Regions from separate parts of the Kribbella sp. NPDC051770 genome, predicted to be linked through region 2. Evidence: riboswitches for the same ligand, from Rfam matches in the RefSeq annotation. Region 2 holds a riboswitch; each other region holds the start of a gene.
The links. Region 2 has a riboswitch for cobalamin ahead of AB0M01_RS11405 (ABC transporter substrate-binding protein). Riboswitches for the same ligand answer to the same signal wherever they lie in the genome.

Region 1 (5,760 bases), on a different contig from region 2:
AGTCGTGCGCGATCGCACCCCGGCCTTCCAGATAGTCGTTCCGCAGCACCAACTCGTCGGACTCTCCCGGCAACCCCACCGGCCGGAGCGCGTTGAGCAGCGGATGAAACTCCACGACGTACACGAACCCACCCGGCTTCAGCAGCCCGCTGACCACGTCGGCCCACTTCGCCAGGTCGGGCAGGTAGCAGAGGGCGCCCTTGCCGGTGTAGACGACATCGAACCGGCGACCGCCGAAGGCCTCCTCCGCGTCGTACACGTTGGACTGCACGTACTCGATGCCGACGCCGGCCTCGCGCGCGAGCCGCCGGGCCGCGTCGAGCGACCGCCCGGACAGGTCGAGCCCGAACGTCTTCGCGCCCCGGCGGGCGAACGCGATCGTCTCGGTCCCCAGGTGACACTGCAGGTGCACGACGTCGCGGCCGTTGAGCTCGCCCAGGTCGGCCCACTCATAGTCGGCGAACCAGAAGTCGGCCGGGCGCTCGTAGAACGCGCTCGCCGCGTGCAGTGGTGCTCGCGCGTCCCAGTCGGCCTCGTTGGCCGCCACCTGCGCCAGCTCGTCCGCGTTCAGCCCCACGGGCTTCTCCTTCTGTCGCCTGACCCGGTCGTCGTTCTCCCAGTCTCTCCAGGCCCAGGTCCAGACGTCCCCACTGAGGCTCACCTTCGCCGTCCTGACGTCACGAGCTGCCCCCTCGGCACCTTGTCCGCGCAGCGGCCGCGCCCCCGGACCGTCCCGAGAGCGTTCCCCCAGCCCTGCTCACCCAGCGTGACTCTACTCCTGTCGGACACGCTGAGTAGTCACGAACCGGTCTCACTCCGCACCATCTCCCCGAACACTTTGCAATAGCAGTCGACGACCATCAGCGCCAGCACCGACACGCTGTGCTGATTGACTTCGTGACCTCTCCTCGACCACAATTCGAACACATGTTCGAAGCAAGGACAAACCGCGGGGACTTCGGGGAGCGTGAGGATCTGTGATGCCGGAACCGTTCGACTGGGACATCCTGGAACGACCGTCGGCGATGGCGATGGTGCGCGGCCAGCTCGGTTTCAGCTGGATGGTGCTGGCCGCGCGACTGGCGGCACTGACCGACGACGAGTACTTCTGGCGACCGAGCGCGGAGGCCCTCACCGTCGTCCGCCGCCGGTACGCCGGCCGCTACCGCGCGCTCGGCTCCGGCGAGTGGGTCGCCCAGTGGCCGAACGAGCCGAACCACCGCGGCCCGCGCACGATCGCCTGGCTGATCGCGCACCTGACCGAGACCTTCTTCGAGCGCTGGGAGTGGACCTTCGGCGAGAAGCTCCAGGGCCGCACCGACATCACCCTGCACGGCAACGCCCGGGACGCGGTCGCCTGGCTGACCCACTGGGTGAACGCCTGGCAGGAGTCGATCGCCGGTCTGGAGGAGGACCAGGTGATGACGGTCGGCCTCAGCCAGGCCTCCGAGCTGGATGCCTCAGAGCCCTTCGGTCACGTCGTACTGCGGCTCAACCGCGAGCTGATTCACCACGGCTCGGAGATCATGACGCTTCAGGACCTGCATGCACTGGCCGCCTGAAACCACTAGATGTGCGCCACCCGGCGCGTCGAAGCACAACATGTCGGGGTCTACCGCTAGTGTTCTGCGTGCTGGTGGTTCTGCCCGGGCGACGCGACGTTGCGCGGCCGGGCGGAGGCAACAGGGGAATCCGGTGCGAGTCCGGAGCTGCCCCGCAACGGTGAGCGGACAGGTCGTCCGCGAGTCCGAGTACCTGCCACCGGTACGCGTACCGCCGGTACGCGTCGGTCCGAGACCTCGTGGGTGGGTCGGTGGGCGTGCAGGCAGTCGTACTCGCCGTACTGCCGCTCGTCACGCGCTCTCCCGCAGGTCGTGGTCCTTCGGAACTCGCGTGGAGAGAGCGCCTGTGACCATCGTTTCGTCTTCGTCGCCGACCGCGGCGGGCCTCGCGCCCGGTGCTGCGGCGTCCCAGCTGACCGTCGTCCGCCGCGACGGCACCAGCACCACCTTCGACCCGACCAAGATCGCGGTCGCGATGAGCAAGGCCTTCCTGGCCGTCGAGGGCGCCGAGGCCGGCGCCAGCCACCGCGTCCGCGACCTCGTCACCGACCTGACCGACCGCGTCGTCACCGCGCTCACCACGCGCGGCGACGTCCGCCGCAGCGTCCAGGTCGAGGACATCCAGGACCAGGTCGAGCTCGCCCTGATGCGCGCCGGCGAGCACCAGGTCGCCCGCGCCTACGTGCTGTACCGCGAGGAGCGCACCAAAGCGCGCACGCCTGCCGACGCGGCCGGTGCCGCCGAGACCCCGGTCATCACTGTCCGTGGCATCGACGGTGACACTGCGCCACTGGACGTCGCCCGCCTCCGGCTGGTGATCGCCGAGGCGGCCGCCGGGCTGGACGCGGTCGACCCCGAGCAGATCCTGAACGAGACGCTCGGCTCCTGCTACGACGGCATCGCCCAGCACGAGGTCGAGCTGGCCCTGGTGATGGCCGCCCGGTCGTACGTCGAGACCGAGCCGCAGTACAGCCAGGCCGCGGCCCGGCTGCTGCTCGACCAGATCCGCCGCGAGACGCTCGGCCGCGTGCACGGCGAGCCCCGGCAGGCCAGCCAGGCCGACATGAGCACGGCGTACGCCGAGTACTTCCCGCGCTACATCGCGACCGGGATCGACGCCGGGCTGCTCGACCCCGAGCTGGCCACGTTCGACCTGGAGCGGCTGGCCGCGGCGATCCGGCCCGAGCGCGACCTGGACTTCGCGTTCCTCGGCCTGCAGACCCTCTACGACCGGTACCTGCTGCACATCGACAAGGTCCGCTTCGAGCTGCCGCAGGCGTTCTACCTGCGGGTCGCGATGGGTATGGCACTCAAGGAGGACGACCGGGAGGCCCGGGCGCTGCAGTTCTACGAGCTGCTCAGCTCGTTCCGCTTCATGTCCTCGACGCCGACCCTGTTCAACTCCGGCACCACCCGGCCGCAGCTGTCGTCCTGCTTCCTGACCACGGTCGACGACGACCTGTCCGGCATCTTCGCCGGCATCCGCAACAACGCGCTGCTCGCGAAGTACTCCGGCGGCCTGGGCAACGACTGGACCCCGGTCCGCGGCATCGGCGCCAAGATCCGCGGCACCAACGGCGAGTCCCAGGGCGTCGTCCCGTTCCTGAAGATCGCCAACGACACGGCGGTCGCGGTCAACCAGGGCGGTAAGCGCAAGGGTGCGGTCTGCGCGTACCTCGAGACCTGGCACATGGACATCGAGGAGTTCCTCGACCTGCGCAAGAACACCGGTGACGAGCGCCGCCGTACCCACGACATGAACACCGCGAACTGGGTACCCGACCTGTTCCTGCAGCGGGTCGAGGCCGGCGGCGACTGGACGCTGTTCTCGCCCGACGAGGTGCCGGACCTGCACGACCTGTACGGCGCGGCCTTCGCCACGGCGTACGAGGCCTACGAGGCCGCCGCCGATCGCGGCGAGATCCGGGTCTTCCGCCGGGTCAAGGCCGTCGACCTGTGGCGCCGGATGCTGACCGTGCTGTTCGAGACCGGGCACCCGTGGATCACCTTCAAGGACGCCTGCAACCTGCGCTCCCCGCAGCAGCACGACGGCGTCGTGCACTCGTCGAACCTGTGCACCGAGATCACCCTGAACACGACCGTCGACGAGACCGCCGTCTGCAACCTCGGCTCGGTCAACCTGGTCGCCCACCTGACCGACACCGGTCTGGACGCCGAACTGCTCCGCGACACGGTGAAGACCGCGGTCCGGATGCTCGACAACGTGATCGACGTCAACTTCTACACGACGCCGGAGTCCGAGCGCGCGAACCAGCGGCACCGCCCGGTCGGACTCGGCCTGATGGGCTTCGCCGACGCGCTGTTCGCGCTCCGCATCCCGTACTCCTCGGACGCCGCGGTCGAGTTCGCCGACGTCTCGATGGAGGCGATCAGCTACCACGCGATCGAGGCGTCGACAGATCTGGCCGCCGAGCGCGGGACGTACCAGACGTACGCCGGTTCGCTGTGGAGCCAGGGTGTGCTGCCGATCGACTCGCTCGAGCTGCTGCGCTCGGCCCGGCAGGGCGACCTGCAGGTCGACACCGGGCGGACGCTCGACTGGGAGGCGCTGCGCGCGAAGGTGCTGAAGGACGGCATGCGCAACTCCAACGTGCTGGCGATCGCGCCGACCGCGACGATCTCCAACATCTGTGGGGTCAGCCAGTCGATCGAGCCGACGTACAGCAACCTGTTCGTGAAGTCGAACATGTCCGGTGAGTTCACCGTCGCCAACCCGTACCTGGTCGCCGACCTGAAGGCGCGCGGGCTGTGGGACCAGGTGATGGTCTCCGACCTCAAGTACCACGACGGCGTACTGGCGCAGATCGAGCGGATCCCCGCGGACCTGCGCGAGCTGTACGCGACCGCGTTCGAGATCGACCCGCTGTGGCTGGTGAAGGCGGCGTCGCGCCGGCAGAAGTGGATCGACCAGGCGCAGTCGCTGAACCTGTACATGTCCGCGCCGTCCGGCAAGGCGCTCGACGAGCTGTACCGGGGTGCGTGGCGGTACGGGCTGAAGACGACGTACTACCTGCGCTCGCAGTCGGCGACGCATGTGGAGAAGTCGACACTGCAAGGCACAGATGGTCGTTTGAATGCAGTACCGGTCACGCCTGCTCCGAGTCCCGCACCTGAAGTTCCCATGGACGACACGCTGCTCGACGCACCTGCCATCTGCAAGATCGACGACCCCGACTGCGAGGCCTGCCAGTGACCACGACTTCCACCGGACTCGGTGAGATCTCCGTCGGAGCGTCCCGTGTCGAGGTCGCCGACAAGGCGATGATCAACGCGCGCGCCGACGTCAACCAGCTGCTCCCGCTCAAGTACCAGTGGGCCTGGGACAAGTACCTTGCCGCCTGCAACAACCACTGGATGCCGACCGAGGTCTCCATGCAGGCCGACATCGCGCTGTGGCAGCGTAAAACGGGGGCCAAGGACGGCCTGACCGAGGACGAGCGCCTGATGCTGAAGCGCAACCTCGGGTTCTTCGCCACCGCGGAGTCCCTGGTCGCGAACAACATCGTGCTCGCGGTCTACCGCCAGCTGACCAACCCCGAGTGCCGCCAGTACCTGCTCCGGCAGGCGTTCGAGGAGGCCGTGCACACGCACACCTTCCAGTACATCTGCACCTCGCTCGGTCTCGACGAGGGCGAGCTGTTCAACATGTACCGCGAGGTCCCGTCGATCTCCGACAAGGACGCCTGGGCGCTGAAGTACACCCGGCACCTGGAGGACGGCAATTTCCGCACCGGTACGCCGGAGGCCGACACCGACTTCCTGCGCGACCTGATCGCCTTCTACGTGGTCTTCGAGGGCATGTGGTTCTACACCGGTTTCGCGCAGATCCTGTCGCTGGGCCGCCGCAACAAGATGGTCGGCATCGCCGAGCAGTACCAGTACATCCTGCGCGACGAGTCGATCCACCTGAACTTCGGCATCGACTGCATCAACCAGATCAAGCAGGAGAACCCGCACCTGTGGACACCGGAGTTCCAGGCCGAGGTCCGCCAGATGCTCACCGAAGCCTGCAACCTGGAGGTCGCCTACGGCCGCTCCACCATGCCCAACGGCATGCTCGGCCTGACCGCCGACCTGTGCGAGCAGTACATGCACTTCATCACCGACCGCCGCGCCGAACAGATCGGCCTCACCCCCATCTTCGGTGAAACCCGCAACCCGTTCGGCTGGATGTCCG
Region 2 (5,760 bases):
CACGCGATGCCGGAGCCGGGGCGGTGGGTCAACAGGTTCTTGCGGCTGCCGGTGTGTTCGGCGTCGAAGGCGAGGATGCGGTCTGTGCTGCCGCGGAGGTCGTAGCCGCCGATACCGCCGGTTGTGAGTGGCACCTTGTCCTCGAAGGCCGCGCCTGGGCCCTTGGAGATGATCGAGTACTGGCCGGTCTCGCCGTAGCGGTAGGCCAGGATGTCGTCGGAGCGGCCGTCGTGGTCGTAGTCGTAGGCGATGGCGTCGGTGTTCTTCCCGAGGATCGGCCAGGAGGTGCTGTGGGCCTTGGTGAAGGTGTTGCCGGTGCCGCGGGTGTAGATCGTCAGCGTCGACGCTCCGACGCGCTGGACGAACAGGTCGTCGGCCTTGCCGGTGTGGTCGTAGTCGAAGGCCACGAGGCGGTCGGCGGCGGTCAGCGTGTAGCCGGGCAGGGCGCCTGAGGTGATCGGCAGCTTGTCGGTGAAAGCGGCGCCGGTGCCCTTCGTGATCACCGAGACCTGGTTGGAGCCGACCCGGTAGGCCATCAGGTCGTCGGACTTGCCGTCGCGGTCGTAGTCGTAGGCCAGGAGCCGGGCGTCGGCGCTCAGGATCGACCAGGGAGTGGAGTACGCCGTACTGAACGACGACCCCTGGCCGTGCGTGATCACCGTCAGCTGCGCGCCGCCCGGCCGGTAGACGGCCAGCTCGTCGAGCTGGCCGTCGTGGTCGTAGTCGAACGGGACGATCCGGTCCGCGGTGTTGGTCAGCGCGGTTCCGCCGATGCCGGTCGTGCTCACGAACACGGCCACGTACTTGTCGTCCGCGGGGTCCAGCGGGTTCTTGAAGTCCAGCTTCGAGATGATGACGATGTTGCTGCCGGGCCGGTACATCAGCAGGTGGTCCTCGCGGCCCGAGTGGTCGAAGTCGAACGCCACCACCTGGTCCTGGGCGACGTGGAAGTCGAACCCGCCGATTCCTCCTTGTTTCCCGGGAACCGTGGGGCTGGCCGCACTCAGGTACGTCGCGTGGAACCCGCTCCGGAATCCGGGAGTGTTGGTGCCGATCCAGTCCCGCAGCGCGTCCAGCCGGATCACCGTGGCACCGGTGCCCGCCGCGGAGGGTTCCTCCAGGCAGCCGTCGTGGGCCGAGCCGATCAGCAGGCCGACGACCTCCGGCTGCCCACCTGAGGCTCCCGCTCGGGTGACGGGCCCGCCGGCATCGCCCTGGCAGGCAGCCACCGGTGGCTCGTCCGCCGGGGTCGCCGGGTCCTCGTACCCGAGTACGCCGAACGTCGTGCTCGCGACGGTGCCGACCTCGACCTTGGCGGCCTCCACCTCGTTCGGCACCCAGGTGTCATCCGTACGGCCGTAGCCGCTGACCGCCAGGAGCTCGCCGGCCGACGGCGCCGTCGCGCTCACCGAGATCGGCGTACCGGTCGTCGCCACCAGCGCCAGCCGCAGCAGCGCGACGTCCTGGCTCGGATGGGGCACGATTCGGTCGACCGGCAGCACCTGTCCGGCCGCGGCCGTGAGGTTCGGACGCCCGACGGTCGCCGTCGTCGGACTGGCCGGACGGCCCGGTTTGACCACGCCCCCGGCGTCGGCGAAGCAGCTCGCGGCCGTCACCACCCACTGCCGGTCGACCAGCGCGCCCGTACAGGCCCGCGGGTGGTCGCCCCCGATGTCGATCTTGACCAGGAACCCGACCCAGCTCGGGTTCACCGGGCCACCACCTGAGATCGCCTGCGCCGGAACCACCGACGCCGCGGCGCCGATCACCCCCACCAGCAACGCGACCAGAACTCTCCGCACCATGCGTCCCCTCCGACGATCGTTCGCACCCCTGATTTGCGGACGAGTATGGGACGGCCGCCCGACCGGCCAGAAGGAGTTTCGGCCGGTGCCGAATGCCCGGCGGCGACGTCGATCTCGCCCTGATCGAAAGGGTGTCGCCGGGTGGGCTCGGCTAGAGTCGGGGTCACCATGCGTACCCGCCCAGTGACTTCGATCGCCGCCGTTGCCGGTCTGTTGGTGCTGACTGCTTGCGGTGGTGGGTCCAACGAGACGGCGCCGGACGTGCCGCCGCTGGTTTCGGTGAGTACGACGCCGACCGAGACGCCTTCGGAGACTCCCTCGGAGACGCCGGGCGTGCCGCCGACGGCGAAGGTCGCGGACACGTTGTGCGTGCGGATGGACCAGGCGCTGGTTCAGGCCACGCTGGCGGTACCGGTGGTGACGATCGAGCCGAAGGCGGTGCCGGCGGAGATCGGGCTGCCGAGCTACGACATCTGTCAGCTCGCGTTGAGTGCTGCCCCGAGCGGCCCGGCGCTGCGGCTGGGCGTGTCGGTGCTGACGGCGACGAAGTCGGACCTGGCCGCGGCGCAGGCGGCGTACGCGGCGACCAAGGGCGAGCCGGCGCGGCCGATCGCGGTCGGGCAGGGCGGGTTCGGGACGAGCAAGCTCGCGGTGTTCCTGCTCGGGAACCGGTTGTTCAAGGTCGAGGGACCGGCGGCGACGCCGACCAAGTACGTCGTACTGGCGCAGGAGGCCGCGCGGCAGGCGGCCGGGCTGCCGGAGACCGCGCTGCTGATCGCCCGCGAGGAGTGCGAGCGGGGGACGAAGGCGGCCGAGAAGGTGCTGGGGGCCACCGCGATGGCGCGCCGGGACAGCACGACGGCGGCGGGCGACATCGTCTGCGGCTGGATCAACCCGAGCGCCGCCGTCTACGCGACCGCCCGCCGGGTCCCGGACGCGGTGGCTGCGATGGCGTCGGTGCGCAAGGCACCGACCTCGCAGTCGGTGCCGCTCGGCGACGAGGGGTACGTCGACACCGCGACCGGGCGGGGCACGATCCGGGTCGGCACGGACAAGATCGCCGACCTGGTGCCGGTCCCCGGGAACAAGGTGAAGACCGACGACATGGTGGCCTTCGCGCTGGCGATCTCGCCGCTCTACACGCGCTGACGGTGGACCTGGAGCTGCGACCCGGTCGCAGCGTGGGTTACCGTGTGGCCGTCGTGGTGTTCGGGAAGCCGGTGCGGTACCGGCGCGGCCCTCGCCACTGTGATCGGGATTGTCCGTCGCGCGTTCACCTGGTGTGAGACCACTGGCCCGGAGGGGCTGGGAAGGTCAGCGCGGCGGATGCGGTCGTCCCGTCAGCCAGGAGACCGGCCACGACGCGTCCCGTCCACGAGGTGTTGGAGGAACGGTCGCCATGGCCGTCGTACCCAAGGCAGTGCTTGCTGCCGTTTTCCTGTCCCTGGTCGCCGGCTGCGGAAGCGCCGGCGCGAGCGAAGGTCCGAGCGCGAGCGCGACGACCGTCAAGAACTGCGGGCTCGACGTCACCGTCGACGGCCCGCCGCAGCGGATCTTCGCGGCGTACCAGCCGGCCATCGAGCTGGCGCACGCGCTGGGCGTCTCCGACCGGCTGGTCGGGACCGCGTTCCTGGACTCCGAACCGCTGCCCGAGTACGCCGCGGCACAGAAGGATCGCAAGTACTACAAGAACATGCCGAGCCGCGAGGAGCTGCTCAGCCTGAACCCGGACTTCGTGCTGTCCGGCTTCAACGACATCTTCAACGCCGCCGGGAGCGACGGCAGCTTCGGCAGCCGTAAGTCGCTGTCCGACCTCGGCGTCCAGACCTGGATCTTCAGCCCGCTCTGCCCGACCGCCGACGGCAAGGGCGACGAGGCGATCGACCCGTCGACGGTCTCGATGACCAACGTGTACGCCGATCTGCACGACCTGGGCAAGCTGTTCGGCGCGAGCGACAAGGCCGAGCAGGTGATCGCCGACCAGCAGAGGCGGATCGCCGCGGTCGAGAGCGCGGTGAAGGACGCCGACCGGCCTACGGTCGCGATCGTGCGGCCCGGGCTCGAAGGCGGCGGGATGACGGTCTCCGGCGGGCCGGACTTCGGCACGGTGCTGATCAAGCAGGCCGGTGGGGTGAACGCGTTCGCCAGGCTGACCGCGAAGCGGAACGTGAAGATCAGCGTCGAGGAGTTCATCAAGGCCGACCCGGACTACGTGCTGATCAGCGCCTGCTGCGACGCGACGCTGACCGAGGCGCAGGGGCAGCCGGATGTCGACAAGCTGATGAAGAATCCCGCGTTCGCGAATCTGAAGGCGGTGAAGAACAAGCGGGTGATCCCGTGGCTGTTCGCGCATCATTCCGCTGGGGTGCGTGGGGCGAACTCGACGGAGCTGATCGCGAAGATCATCCATCCTGACCTGGTGAAGTGATCCTCCGTGGTGGGTTGACGAAGGCCGGTGGGCTCGCCATCGCCTTCGTCGTACTGCTGGGTGCTGTTCTGCTCTCTCTGCTCGCCGGCACCCAGTGGTTCGGGCCGCGGGACGTCTATCTCGCGGCCGCCGACTTCACCGGCTCGGACACCGATCGGGTCATCCGGTACCTCCGGCTGCCCCGTACGGCGACCGGCCTGATGGCGGGAGCGGCACTCGGGATGGCCGGCGCCCTGATGCAGGGCGTCACGCGCAACGCGCTCGCCGACCCCGGGATCCTCGGCGTGAACGCAGGCGCCGCGGTCGCGGTCGTCGGGGCGATCGGGGTCTTCGGCGTGACGAGCCTGACCGGGTACGTGTGGTTCGCGATGGGCGGCGCGCTGGTGGCGACCGTCGTGGTCTACGTCGTCGGCACGCTCGGTCGCGGTGGGGCGACGCCGGTCAAGCTCGCGCTGGCCGGTGCCGCGTTGTCCGCGATGCTCGGGTCCGTCACCTCGGCGGCAACGCTGCTCGATCTCTCGACGCTGAACGAGTTCCGCTTCTGGGTGGTCGGTTCGCTCACGATGGCGACCGGCCCGATCGTCGGGCAGGCGCTGCCATTCATTGCCGTCGGCATCGTTCTGTCGCTGGTGCTGGGGCGGTCGCTCAACCAGCTCGCGCTGGGGGAGGAGCTGGCGACGACGCTCGGCACGCGGGTCGCTGTGGTGCGCATCCTCGCCGGTCTGGCGATCATGCTCCTGGCCGGTACGGCGACCGCGATGGCCGGCCCGATCGGGTTCGTCGGGCTCGCCGTACCGCACGTCGCGCGAGCTCTCGTCGGCGCGGACTACCGCTGGATCCTGCCGTACTCGCTCGTCCTCGCCCCGACGCTGCTGCTGCTCGCCGACGTGCTCGGCCGCTTGGTCGTCCGCCCCGACGAACTCCAGGTCGGCATCATCACCGCCCTGGTCGGAGCGCCGCTCTTCATCGCCCTCGTACGCCGCCAACGCCTGGCGGAGCTGTGAAGCGCACGGCGGCGTACCGGGTGGGGCCGGTCTCCGGCCGGATCGACCTCGGCAGCGTGCTCGTCACCATCGCCGGGCTGCTCACTGCCGTTGCCGTCGGCGCCTACTCGCTGACGATCGGCGACTACGAGATCCCGCTCGCCCAGGTCCTCAACACCCTGGCCGGCAACGGTTCCCTGATCCTCACCGACATCGTCGTCGACAACCGCCTCCCGCGCGTCCTGGTCGGTCTCGGCGTCGGGTTCGCGTTCGCCGTGTCCGGCGCGATCTTCCAGCGCCTGGCCCGCAACCCGCTGGTCAGCCCCGACCTGATCGGGATCAACGCCGGAGCCGCCCTCGCGGCCGTCGTGGTGATCACGATCATCGGCGCGAGCCCGTTCTGGCTGCCGGCCGGCGCCCTCGGCGGGTCGTTGCTGACGGCAATCACCATCTACCTGTTCGCCTTCAAGCGCGGCGTCGCCGGCTATCGGCTGGTGCTGGTCGGGATCGGCGTCACCGCGATCATCGGCTCGCTCACGGCGTA
Region 3 (5,760 bases), on a different contig from region 2:
CTCAGGTCCAGCGAGGCGACCTCGGCGCTCTGCTCCGCGGCCAGCCGCAGGACGCCGGCGACATCCGGGGTCTGGACGTAGCCGAACCGGGCCGTCACGTGCACGATCCGGTCGTCGTCGAAGCCGAGGTCGTCGATCGTGATCCGTTCGTCGTCCGGCACCGACGGGACCGGCTCGGTCTCGATCGACAGGATCACCACGTTCTCGTGCAGGATGTGGTTGTGCTCGACGTTCGCGCGCATCGCCAGCGGCACGGTGTCCTTGCCGCGGTTCGGGAAGACCGCCGTACCGGGCACTCGCCGCAGCGGCGGCCGCGCGTCGTGCAGCTCGTTGACGAAGGTCGTCAGTGACCCTTCCTGGCGTTCGCGGCGGGCGGTGACCAACGCACGCCCGCGCTGCCAGGTGGTGAGCACCGTGAAGACCGTGATGCCGATCAGCAGCGGCAGCCAGGCGCCGTGCACGAGCTTGGTCAGGTTCGCCGCGAGGAACAGCAGCTCGATCGACAGGAAGACCGCGCCGCCGCCGATCACCACCCACATCGGCTTACCCCACTGCTTGCGGACGATGTAGAAGAACAGCACGGTGTTGATCGTCACGGTCGCGGTGACCGCCATGCCGAACGCGAACGCCAGCGCGGCCGAGGTCTGGAACGCGAAGACCAGCGTCAGCACCGAGATCATCAGCGCCCAGTTGATCCACGGCACGTAGATCTGGCCGATCGTCTTGCTGGACGTGTGCAGGATCCGCAGCCGCGGCAGGTACCCGAGCTGGACCGCCTGGCGGGCGACCGAGAACGCGCCGGTGATCACGGCCTGGGAGGCGATCACGGTCGCGGCGGTGGCGAGCAGGACCAGCGGGATCCGTCCCCAGTCCGGCACCAGCAGGAAGAACGGGCTGCTCACCGACGACTGGTCCTTCAGCACCAGGGCGCCCTGGCCGAGGTAGCTCAGGATGCAGGCCGGGAAGACCAGGATCAGCCAGGCCCGGGTGATCGGCGCGCGGCCGAAGTGCCCGAGGTCGGCGTACAGGGCCTCGGCGCCGGTGATCGCGAGCACGACCGCGGCCAGCGCGAAGAACGCGTGCCCGAAGTGGTTGGTCAGGAAGCCCAACGCGTACGTCGGCGACAGCGCCTCCAGGATCTGCGGGTGCCGAGTGATGCCACCGATCCCGGCCGCGCCGATGGTGACGAACCAGAGCACCATCACGACGCCGAACGAGCGGCCGATCCGGCCGGTGCCGAGGCGCTGCAGCGTGAACAGCACGACGATGATCGTCGCGGTGATCGGTACGACGTACGAGTCGAGACCGGGCTCGACGACCTTCAGGCCCTCGACCGCGGACAGCACCGAGATGGCCGGCGTGATCATCGAGTCGCCGAAGAACAGCGACGCGCCGAAGATGCCGAGACCGGCCAGGATCACCTTGGTCCGCCGGGTGCCGTTGGTCCCGTGGCTGCGGATCAGCGTGATCAGAGCCAGGATGCCGCCCTCGCCGTGGTTGTCGGCGCGCAGCACGAGCAGCACGTACTTGATCGTCACGATGATCGTGACCGCCCAGAAGATCAGCGACACGATCCCGAACACGCTGTCGGCCGAGACCGGGACCGGGTGCGGGTCACCGGGGTTGAACACGGTCTGGATCGTGTAGATCGGACTGGTCCCGATGTCGCCGAAGACGACACCGAGCGCGCCGATGGTCAGCAGGGTCCGGGACTGCACGCGGCCGTCCGCGTGGTCGGCGCTCATCGCGTCAGCCTGTTCACGCGCGCATTGAACCACCCCGAGCCGGCTGGCTGACCGGTCACACTCTCCCCAGGCTGTGAGAGTTCTGTGAGAAAGTGGAACCGCAGTGGTTCGGCCCGGTCGCCAGTCGGGTCGTCGTAAGAGGGAACCCGGTGGAAATCCGGGACTGCCCCGCAGCGGTGAGTGGGAACGACCGCCGTCATCAGCACTGGACCGGAGGACCGGTCTGGGAAGCGACGGCCAGTAGGTGCCTGGGACCAGGCGTGCCCGCGAGTCCGAAGACCTGCCCCTGCCCGCCGGACGTCGTCGTCCGGCGGTGACCGCGTGACCTCGTGGGAAGGTCGGCCGTGCGCGATCCGTCGCGCCTGCCCGTCGTTCTCCCGGGTCCGGGGTCTTCGAGACTGCCTCGCCAAGGAGAGACACTTGAACACCCAGTCCGCAGCACGGTCCACCGTGTCCGGCTACCCGCGTCAAGGCCCGAACCGGGAGCTGAAGAAGGCGATCGAGGGCTACTGGAAGGGCACGGTCAGCGCCGGCGCCCTCCGCCAGACCGCCGCCGACCTGCGCAAGGCCAACTGGCAGCAGCTCGCTGCCGACGGCATCGACGAGGTCCCGACCGGCGACTTCTCGTACTACGACCATGTGCTGGACACGTCGGTCCTGCTCGGCGCGATCCCCGAGCGGCACCGCGCGGCCGTCGCGGCGGACCCGCTGGACGGCTACTTCGCGATGGCCCGCGGTACCCAGGAGGTCGCGCCGCTGGAGATGACGAAGTGGTTCGACACCAACTACCACTACCTGGTCCCCGAGCTCGGCCCGGACACCACGTTCGCCGCCGACACCAGCAAGCAGGTCGGCGAGCTGCGTGAGGCGATCGCGCTCGGCCTGACCGCCCGCCCGGTCCTCGTCGGCCCGATCACCTACCTGCTGCTCGCCAAGCCGGCGCCGGGCGTCGACGAGCACTTCGAGCCGTTGTCGCTGCTCGACAAGCTCCTCCCCGTGTACGCCGAGGTGCTCGCCGACCTCCGCGCGGCCGGCGCGGGCTGGGTGCAGCTGGACGAGCCGGCGCTGGTCCAGGACCGCTCGGCCGACGAGCTCGACCTGACCGCGCGTGCGTACGCCGTACTGGGTGAGCTGACCGACCGGCCGCGGCTGCTCGTCGCGTCGTACTTCGACCGGCTCGGCAAGGCGCTGCCGGTGCTGGCCAAGTCGCCGGTCGAGGGGCTCGCGATCGACTTCACCGGTCCCGCCGAGGGCAACCTCGACGACCTGGTCGCCGCCTCCGAGGTGCGCTCGAAGCGGCTCGTCGCGGGCGTCGTCAACGGCCGCAACATCTGGATCAACGACCTGACCAAGTCGCTGGCCACCCTGAACCGGCTGCGCACGCTGGCCGGTCAGGTCGACGTCGGCGCGTCCTGCTCGCTCCTGCACGTCCCGTACGACGTGAGCGCCGAGGACGGGATCGCGCCGGAAGTCGCGAGCTGGCTGGCCTTCGCGCGCCAGAAGTCCGCAGAGATCGCCACGCTGACGCTCGGCTACAGCGAGGGCGCCGAGGCGATCGCCGACCAGCTCGCGGCGAACCAGGCCGCGCTCGAGTCGCGGCGTGCGTCCGCGCTGACCAACAACCCGTCCGTCCGCGCGCGGGTCGCCGGGATCACCGCGGCCGACAGCAAGCGGGCGACGCCGTACGCCGAACGCAGCGCCGCCCAGCAGGCCCGACTCGGGCTGCCGCTGCTGCCGACCACGACCGTCGGGTCGTTCCCGCAGACCACCGAGCTGCGGACGGCCCGCGCCGACCTGCGGGCCGGGCGGATCGACGCGACCCAGTACGACGAGCGGATCAGCGCCGAGATCCAGGAGGTGCTCGCGTTCCAGGAGAAGGCCGGCCTGGACGTGCTCGTGCACGGCGAGCCCGAGCGCAACGACATGGTCCAGTACTTCGCCGAGCAGCTCGACGGGTACCTGGCCACACAGCACGGCTGGGTCCAGTCCTACGGCACCCGGTACGTGCGGCCGCCGGTGCTCGTCGGCGACATCTCCCGGCCCGAGCCGATGACGGTCCGCTGGTGGGCGTACGCGCAGCTGCAGACCGAGCGGCCGGTCAAGGGCATGCTCACCGGACCGGTGACGATGCTCGCCTGGTCGTTCGTCCGCGACGACCAGCCGCGCAGCGAGACCGCACGGCAGGTCGCGCTGGCGCTGCGGGACGAGGTCAACGACTTGGAGGCGGCCGGTGCCGCGGTGATCCAGGTCGACGAGCCGGCGCTGCGCGAGACGCTGCCGCTGCGGCAGGCCGACCGGGCGGCGTACCTGGCATGGGGCACGGAGGCGTTCCGGCTGACGACGAGCGGCGTACGGGCGGACACGCAGATCCACACGCACATGTGTTACGTGGAGTTCGGCGACATCCTGAACGCGCTGGACGAGATGGAAGCCGACGTCGCCAGCCTGGAGGCGGCCCGCTCGCACATGCAGGTCGCGCACGAGCTCGGCGACGCCGGCTACCCGCGCGGGGTCGGTCCGGGCGTGTACGACATCCACTCGCCGCGGGTGCCCGGTACGCCGGAGGTCGTGTCGCTGCTGCGGAAGGGGCTGGCCGCGATCCCGGCCGAGCGGCTCTGGGTCAACCCGGACTGCGGGCTGAAGACCCGGGGCTGGCCTGAGGTGCGTGACTCGCTGGACAACCTGGTCGGTGCCGCGCGGGATGTCCGCGCCCAGCTCGGCTGATCTCAGTAGCAGGTAGTACAGGATATGCTGTCCTGTACTATCTGTTACCGCACTGAGCAAAGGGGCGATCTGTGACCGATCCGGTGATGCTGGAAGAGCAGTTCGGCGCGCACAACTACCACCCGCTGCCGGTCACGATCGCCACCGCCGACGGCGCCTGGGTGACCGACACCTCGGGGCAGCGGTACCTGGACTGCCTGGCCGGCTACTCCGCGCTGAACTTCGGGCACCGGCACCCGGCGCTGATCGCCGCCGCCACCGAGCAGCTCGGCCGCGTCACGCTGACCAGCCGGGCGTTCCACCACGACCAGCTCGGCCCGTTCTGCGCCGAGCTGGCCGCGCTCGCGGGCAAGGAGGCGGTGCTGCCGATGAACTCGGGCGCCGAAGCGGTCGAGACCGCGCTCAAGCTGGCGCGCCGCTGGGGATACCTGGTCAAGGGCGTCCCGGACGGCCAGGCCACCGTCATCGTTGCTGACGGCAACTTCCATGGCCGGACGATCAGCATCATCAGCTTCTCCGGCGACGCGGTCGCGCACGACAACTACGGCCCGTACACGCCGGGCTTCCGCTCCGTCCCGTACGGCGACGCCGCCGCGCTGGAGGCGGCGATCGACGAGACGACCGTCGCGGTGCTGCTCGAGCCGGTGCAGGGCGAGGCCGGGGTGATCGTGCCGCCTGAGGGCTACCTCGCCGCGGTGCGCGAGGCCTGTACGGCGAACAACGTGCTGATGATCGCCGACGAGATCCAGTCCGGCCTCGGCCGGGCCGGCGCGACGTTCGCGTCGCAGCGGGCGGGCGTCGTACCGGATGTGTACATCCTCGGGAAGGCGCTCGGCGGCGGGATCGTGGCGTTGTCGGCGGTGGTGACGGATCGGGCGATCATGGACGTGATCACGCCGGGGACGCACGGCAGTACGTTCGGCGGCAACCCGCTCGCGGCGGCGGTTGGGCGGGCGGTGGTGAAGCTGCTGGAGCCGGGTGAGCTGCAGCAGCATGCGCTGAGGCTCGAAGGCGAGCTGCGCGATCGGCTGGAGCCGCTGCAGGCTCATGGGCTGGTGGGGCTTCGGGTCCACGGGTTGTGGGCCGGGGTCGACCTCGATCCGGCGCTCGGCACCGGGCGTGAGCTGTGTGAGCGGCTCGCTCAGCACGGCGTACTGGCCAAGGACACGCACGGATCGACCATCCGCCTGTCGCCGCCGCTGACGATCACCACGACCACCCTGGACTGGCTCACCGAACGCTTTACCCTCGCGCTGAAGTCGCTCGCCGCCTGACCTGGAGGCTCCGGGTC

Region 1: another riboswitch for cobalamin. It lies ahead of AB0M01_RS33125 (ribonucleoside-diphosphate reductase subunit alpha); the one in region 2 lies ahead of AB0M01_RS11405 (ABC transporter substrate-binding protein).
Region 3: another riboswitch for cobalamin. It lies ahead of metE (5-methyltetrahydropteroyltriglutamate--homocysteine S-methyltransferase); the one in region 2 lies ahead of AB0M01_RS11405 (ABC transporter substrate-binding protein).

What each region holds. Positions count from the first base shown of each region.
Region 1 is NZ_JBFAYT010000013.1:105,000-110,759, forward strand. It holds gene AB0M01_RS33115 (class I SAM-dependent methyltransferase) at 1-661, opposite strand, end outside; gene AB0M01_RS33120 (DinB family protein) at 981-1,562, shown strand; cobalamin riboswitch at 1,621-1,778, shown strand; gene AB0M01_RS33125 (ribonucleoside-diphosphate reductase subunit alpha) at 1,909-4,776, shown strand; gene AB0M01_RS33130 (ribonucleotide-diphosphate reductase subunit beta) at 4,737-5,760, shown strand, end outside.
Region 2 is NZ_JBFAYT010000002.1:994,422-1,000,181, reverse strand. It holds gene AB0M01_RS11415 (trypsin-like serine protease) at 1-1,805, opposite strand, end outside; gene AB0M01_RS11410 (hypothetical protein) at 1,974-2,954, shown strand; cobalamin riboswitch at 2,992-3,181, shown strand; gene AB0M01_RS11405 (ABC transporter substrate-binding protein) at 3,205-4,233, shown strand; gene AB0M01_RS11400 (iron chelate uptake ABC transporter family permease subunit) at 4,230-5,237, shown strand; gene AB0M01_RS11395 (iron chelate uptake ABC transporter family permease subunit) at 5,234-5,760, shown strand, end outside.
Region 3 is NZ_JBFAYT010000008.1:102,100-107,859, reverse strand. It holds gene AB0M01_RS25570 (potassium transporter Kup) at 1-1,745, opposite strand, end outside; cobalamin riboswitch at 1,833-2,048, shown strand; gene metE (5-methyltetrahydropteroyltriglutamate--homocysteine S-methyltransferase) at 2,166-4,469, shown strand; gene rocD (ornithine--oxo-acid transaminase) at 4,556-5,743, shown strand.